DNA from 2 places in the Streptomyces sp. RKAG293 genome. Region 1 is predicted to be linked to the other one. Evidence: predicted binding sites of a transcription regulator. Region 1 holds the regulator's gene; the other holds the start of a gene.
What was found. The regulator HspR, encoded in region 1, represses chaperone genes until heat shock. The targets are predictions, from matches to a motif close to TTGAGNNNNNNNNNCTCAA.
Positions count from the first base shown of each region.

Region 2: the regulator HspR is predicted to act here: its motif matches at 1,992-2,010, upstream of lon (endopeptidase La).

Region 1 is NZ_JAJOZB010000001.1:4,907,539-4,910,945, reverse strand. It holds gene LNW72_RS21860 (ATP-binding protein) at 1-240, shown strand, start outside; gene LNW72_RS21855 (hypothetical protein) at 295-1,143, shown strand; gene LNW72_RS21850 (FBP domain-containing protein) at 1,186-1,707, opposite strand; gene LNW72_RS21845 (heat shock protein transcriptional repressor HspR) at 1,836-2,288, opposite strand; gene dnaJ (molecular chaperone DnaJ) at 2,290-3,407, opposite strand, start outside.
Region 2 is NZ_JAJOZB010000001.1:5,941,430-5,944,836, forward strand. It holds gene LNW72_RS26665 (ATP-binding protein) at 41-1,117, opposite strand; gene LNW72_RS26670 (response regulator transcription factor) at 1,114-1,830, opposite strand; gene lon (endopeptidase La) at 2,033-3,407, shown strand, end outside.

The sequences.
Region 1 (3,407 bases):
GCCTGTCGGCGAGCCGGCACTCAGGCGCGTCTGACCCTCTTCGCCGAGTGCGCGACGCCCGGTGCGTTGCGGGTGCTGGTCACCGATGACGCGCCGGGGCTGCCGCAGCCGCACGACCGGCCCGGGGGCGAGGCGGAGCACGGGCGCGGGCTGCCGCTGCTGAGTGCGTGTGCGACGGCGTGGGGGGTGTGTCGGCACGGGCCGGGGCCCGGGAAGGGCGTCTGGTTCGAACTGGGTTGACCGGCAGGCACGAAGGCCCAGCCGCTGCCACCCGGTGGGCCTACCGTGTGCCGTATGGGGGAGCAGAAGCCAGTGGGGACCGGCGTCGTGGTCGTGGACGGCCGGAACCGGGTGTGGGTCGAGAAGGGCGCGGTGCACTGGCGGCGCGGCCGTACCACCACCGTCGTTCCGGGAGCACGGGTACGGGAGGTCCGCCGCCACGAAAAGGGGTTGAGCCTGCTGCTGTCCGATGCGAAGGGGCCGACCCCCCTGACACTGCGGCACAGGAATCCAGAAGTACTGGCCGCTCTCGCCGCGGACATCGACGCCATCGTCGAGGACGAAACCGAACGGCAGCCGGAGGTCCGCGAGGACACCACGCCGTCCCGGCTGCGGCGGGCGGTCCACGCAGCCGGCAGTCGGATCGCACACGTGGTGCGGCACGGTCCGCCGTGGCAGCGGTGCGCGCTGGCCTACGTCGTGCTCGGGGCACCGATCATGCTGCTGATCCCGGTCGGGCCTCGCACTTCGGGACTCGAGGCATGGGCCATGTCGCTGCCCGGGCTCGCACTTCTGGGCTTCTGGGCGGACCTGTCCGAGTTCCGCACCCACCTGATCGTCGGGTGGCGTGGCGTAACGGCCCGTGCGGAGTCCACCCGCAGTGACACCGCCGAGGACGACGCCCCCGACTACACGCATCGCTTTCGGACTCTCGACGGTGACGCACGCGAGCATCAGTCGAACACCGCTGCCCGGAGAGGCGAGATCCGCTACGACCCCCGCGATCCCCGTCGCGTGGTCGTTCCGACCCGGATCAAATGGCTGTCGGAAATCGCGCTGGGGTTCTTCCTCGCCGGCGCCTGGGGTGTCCTGCTCGTCACACCACTCATCGTGTGGCTGCTCACGCTCCCCAGCAGGCTGTGACCGCCGCCACCGCCGCCACTTCCCGCTGCGGTGACCGCCCGGCTAGAGCGTGGCGCCGGCATCCGTGTCGGCGGTGACCTTGGCCAGGAACACGTCCACGTTCCGCACCGTCCGGGCGATCTGCTCGTCCAGGGTGAGGGTCTCTTCGAACCGCTGGGCCGTCGCGACCTTCTTCTTTCCCCGCACATACAGCGAACAGGCCAGATCGGCGCAGATGTACGTGCCGATCGTGTTGCCGTTCCGGCCCGCGGGGCCGGCCTTCGGGGCGACGAGTAGGTCGACGCCGCCACTCGCGTGGTTGGTGACGCACAGCGAGCAGAGGCTGGTGCGCAGCATGTTGCGACGCGCTCCGCCCGAGCTGCGCAGTGCGATACCGGTGAGCCCGTTCTCCCCTGGCGCCACCAGGTAGCCGCGGTCCGGGGCTCCGGGGTCGCGCCAGCCGAGGAAGTCGAGATCCGCCCAGGGCAGGTCGGCGAAGTCCCGGGGCAGGTTGAGGCGGCGTGCTTCTCCCTTGGAACAGTTCACGAAGGAGGCACGGATCTGCTGTTCGACGAGCGGTTCCATAGTGGTTCGACGCTAACAGCCGGGTCCGGACATGTCGTCCGGATATTCGGGGGCCCGGCCCCGGCCCGTGACACGGCGAAGCCCGGCACCCTCAGGAGGGTGCCGGGCTTCGTCGTACACAAGAGCGACTAATCGTTCCGCTTGGGACGCCAGACGACCAGCGCGGTCGTCTGCTTCTCCTGGTACGGGACGAGGTCGCGGCGGTAGGAGGCATGCACGGCGGCCTCACGCTGCTGGATGGCGGCCGACATGCCTTCGGCGGCCGCCGCGAGCTCGGCGATGCGCGCCTGGAGCGCGGTCACCTGGTTCTCCAGCTCGATGATGCGCTTGATGCCGGCGAGGTTGATGCCCTCGTCCTGCGACAGCCGCTGCACCTCGCGGAGCAGCTCGATGTCGCGGGCCGAGTAACGGCGGCCACGGCCGGCGGTGCGGTCCGGGGAGACCAGGCCGAGCCGGTCGTACTGGCGCAACGTCTGCGGGTGCAGCCCGGAGAGCTGGGCCGCCACCGAGATGACGTAGACCGGCGACTCCTCGGTCAGCTGGTACGGGTGACGCATCCGACCGCCCCGCATGCCGTCCATGTCATGCTCCCTTCGCGGCCTTGAAGAGTTCCGCCCGCGGGTCGAACTCCGCCGTGGCCTCCCGGTAGGACTCCAGCGCGTCGAGCGCCTTGCCCTCGGTCTTCTCCGGTACCGCGACCTCCACGGTGACCAGCAGGTCACCACGGCTGCCGTCCTTGCGGAGCGCGCCCTTGCCGCGGGCCCGCAGAGTACGCCCGTTGGGCGTGCCCGGGGGCAGCTTCAGGGTGACCGGCGGACCGCCGAGCGTCGGTACCTTGATCTCGCCGCCGAGCGTGGCCTCCGGGTAGGAGACCGGCACGGTGACGGTGAGGTTGTCGTCCTTGCGCCCGAACACGGGGTGCTTGGCGACATGGACGACGACGTACAGATCGCCGGCCGGGCCGCCGCGCTCGCCCGGTGCGCCCTTGCCGCGCAGCCGGATCCGCTGGTTGTCGGTGACACCCGCGGGGATCCTGACCTGCATGGTGCGGGAGCTGCGGGCGCGCCCGCTGCCCTTGCAGACGTCGCAGGGGTCCTGGGCGATGAGGCCGCGGCCCTTGCAGTCCACACACGGGTCGGTGAGCGAGAAGCCGCCACCGCCGCCGCGCGACACCTGGCCGGTGCCGACGCAGGTCGGGCAGACCCGGGGGGTGCCGTTCTTGTCGCCGGTGCCGGAGCAGACCTTGCAGGGGGCCTGGCTGGACATCCGGAGCGGGACCGTGGCCCCGTCCACCGCCTCGGTGAAGCTGAGCGTCACCTCGGACTCGATGTCCTGGCCGCGGCGCGGCTGGACGCGGGTGCCGGTGCCGCCGGCGCCCCGGTTGAACAGGCCGCCGAAGACATCGCCGAGACCGCCGCCGAACCCGCCGGCCTGGCCGGTCTGCGTGCCGCCGCCCTGAGCTCCTCCGAAGAGGTCGCCCAGGTCGAAGCCGAAGCCGCCCTGGCCGCCGGCACCGCCGGGACCGCTGCGCAGTCCGCCGTTGCCGAACAGCGCGCGGCCGTCGTCGTACTCCTTGCGGCGCTTGGCGTCGGACAGGACGTCGTTGGCCTCGGAGATCTCCTTGAAGCGCTCCTCGGCCTTGGCGTCGCCCTTGTTGGCGTCCGGGTGGAACTCGCGGGCGAGTTTCCGGTACGCCTTCT
Region 2 (3,407 bases), 1.0 Mb from region 1:
TACGGCCCGCTGTCCGCCGCACCCGTATTGCCAGCCTATGTCAACGTTGCGCGGGAACCGAACCCGGAAGCGTGACGCGGATCCGGCAGCCACGGGGGGATTCGGCCACCTCGATGTCCCCGCCGTGCAGATCGACCGCCCAGCGGGCGATGGCCAGACCCAGCCCAGTACCGCCGTCGCCGCCGGGGTGGGCGCCCCGGTTGAAGCGGTCGAAGACCCGGTTGCGCTCGGACTCCGGGATGCCGGGACCCTCGTCCCGCACATCCAGGTCCAGGCTCCCGGGCACGGCCCCGCGCCGGGCGCGGACGGTGACCCGGCCGCCGGGCGGGCTGTGCTTCACGGCGTTGTCGACGAGGTTGGCCACCACCTGGTGCAGCCGTTCGGCGTCGGCGTACGCGGTCAGCTCCGGCGGTGAGACGTCCAGGTGCAGATGCACGTCGGCGCGGGGGCGGCTGCGCTGGCCGGCGCGGGCGGCGCCCTCCATGCCCAGGCTGGCCGTCTTCAGCACGGCCGACAGATAGGGCCAGACCTCGAAGGGCTTGGCGTCCAGGTGCACCGCGCCGCTGTCCAGCCGCGACAGGTCCAGCAGCTGGCTGACCAGCTTGCCCAGCCGCTCGGTCTGCTGCAGCGCGGTCCGCATCGTCTCGGGATCGGCCTCGGACACCCCGTCGACGACGTTCTCCAGGACCGCCCGCAGGGCCGCGATGGGCGTCCGGAGCTCATGTGAGACATTCGCCACCAGTTCCTTGCGGTGCTGGTCGACGGCCTCCAGATCGGCCGCCATGCGGTTGAACGTCTCCGCCAGCTCACCGACCTCGTCGCGCCGTACCCGCGCCACCCGGCGGCTGTAGTCGCCCTGGGCCATGGCCCGCGCGACCGCGGTCATCTCCCGCAGCGGCGCCGTCAGGCCGTGCGCCACGAACTGGGTGATCAGCAGACAGGCGATGATCGAGAAGATCGTGATCACCCGCAGCTCGGTGGCGGAGTGGATCGCGACGATCACCAGCAGTGTCGTGATCAGCACCGAGACGACGACCAGCAGCTGCAGGGCCGCCTTGATGGACCGCAGCGGGTCGTAGGGCCTCAGCGCCGCCCACAGGCGCGCCCACAGCCTCATGGGGCCGGGGTCTCCAGCGCGTAGCCGACGCCGTGCACCGTACGGATCCGCTCGGCGCCGATCTTGCGGCGGAGCGCCTTCACATGGCTGTCGACGGTGCGGGTGCCGGACGCGTCGGCCCAGTCCCAGACCTCGGCGAGCAGCTGCTCACGGGAGAGGACGGCGCGCGGCTGCTGGGCCAGGCACACCAGCAGGTCGAATTCGGTCGGGGTCAGGTGCACATCCGTGCCGCGCACCCGGACCCGTCTCTGGGAGTTGTCGATCTCCAGGTCGCCCAGGAGCAGACTGCCGCCGCGCGGGCTGTGCGCGGCTATGTTCGCGCGCTCCACGCGGCGCAGCAGCACGTGCACCCGGGCGGCCAGCTCGCGCATGGAGAACGGCTTGGTCATGTAGTCGTCCGCGCCGACCCCGAGGCCGACGAGCATGTCGGTCTCGTCGTCGCGCGCGGTCAGCATCAGCACCGGCACCGGCCGCTGTGCCTGGACCCGGCGGCAGACCTCCAGGCCGTCGTAGCCCGGCAGCATGACGTCGAGCACCAGCAGATCGGGCTGCCAGGCGATCGCGGTCTCCACCGCGGTGGGTCCGTCGCCCGCCGTGCGTACCTGGAACCCCTCGGCGCGCAGCCTGGCCGCGATGGCGTCGGCGATCGTCGGATCGTCCTCCACCACCAGCACCCGGCGCTGTGCGCCTGGTGTCGTCTGTGTGCTGTCCATTGCCGCCCCACAAGGTCGTCCCGGTTGGCATGCAGCGTACGGGGCGGTCAAGGCGCTCGGCTACGTGGCCCAAAAAGGGCACTCGGCGCCCTTTCCGGGCGTCACGAACGTGATCGCTCAGAGCGAACATCCGTTGGGGAACACCAGGGCCATCAGATGCATTGAGTCCACATAGCTCAACTTGCTTGCTTAGGGAGAGATCATGGCTGCTGTAACCGCATCGTCCGGACCGCTCACCCTGCCCGTGCTGCCACTGGACGACGCTGTGGTGCTGCCCGGCATGGTGGTGCCGCTGGACCTGACCGACACCGAGGTGCGCGCGGCCGTGGAAGCCGCGCAGGCCGCGCACGTCTCAGGAGGTAAGAGCAAGCCGCAGGTGCTGCTTGTTCCACGGATCGACGGCACGTACGCCGCGGTCGGCACGCTCGGCTGGATCGAGCAGGTCGGCCGGCTGCCCGACGGGGACCCGGGCGCGGTCATCCGCGGGGTGACCAGGGTGCGGATCGGGGCCGGCACCACCGGGCCCGGCGCCGCGCTGTGGGTGGAGGCGACCGAGGTCGAGGAGCCGCCGGTCACCGAGGCGCCCGGCGCGGTCGCCGAGCTCGTCAAGGAGTACAAGGCACTGGCCACCAGCTGGCTGCGCAAGCGCGGTGCCTGGCAGGTCGTGGACCGGGTGCAGCAGATCGAGGACGTCTCGCAGCTCGCGGACAACTCCGGCTACTCCTCGTTCCTGACGACCGAGCAGCGGGTGCTGCTGCTGGAGACCAGCGACCCCGTGGAGCGGCTGCGGATCGCCGTCGCCACGCTGCGCGACCACCTCGCGGAGCAGGACGTCGCCGACACCATCCGCAAGGACGTGCAGGAGGGGATGGAGAAGGCGCAGCGCGAGTTCCTGCTCCGCCAGCAGCTGGACGCGGTCCGCAAGGAGCTGTCCGAGCTGAACGGTGAGCCGGAGGACGAGGCCGGTGACTACCGGGCCCGCGTCGAGGCCGCCGATCTGCCGGAGAAGGTCCGCGAGGCCGCGCTCAAGGAGGTCGAGAAGCTGGAGCGCTCCTCCGACGCCTCGCCCGAGGGCAGCTGGATCCGCACCTGGCTGGACACGGTGCTCGAACTGCCGTGGAACACCACCACCGACGACGTGTACGACATCCCGGGCGCCCGCTCGGTGCTCGACGCGGACCACGCGGGCCTCGATGACGTCAAGGAGCGCATCACCGAGTACCTGGCGGTGCGCAAGCGCCGCTCGGACCGTGGTCTGGGCGTCGTGGGCGGCCGTCGCGGCGGCGCCGTGCTGGCGCTCGTCGGCCCTCCCGGGGTCGGCAAGACCTCGCTCGGCGAGTCCGTCGCGAAGGCGATGGGACGGAAGTTCGTCCGGGTCTCGCTCGGCGGCGTCCGGGACGAGGCGGAGATCCGCGGCCACCGGCGCACCTACGTCGGCGCGCTGCCCGGCCGGATCGTCCGGGCCATCAAGGAGGCCGGGTCGATGAACCCGGTGGTGCTGCTCGACGAGATCGACAAGGTCGGCTCCGACTACCGGGGCGACCCGGCGGCGGCACTGCTGGAGGTCCTGGACCCGG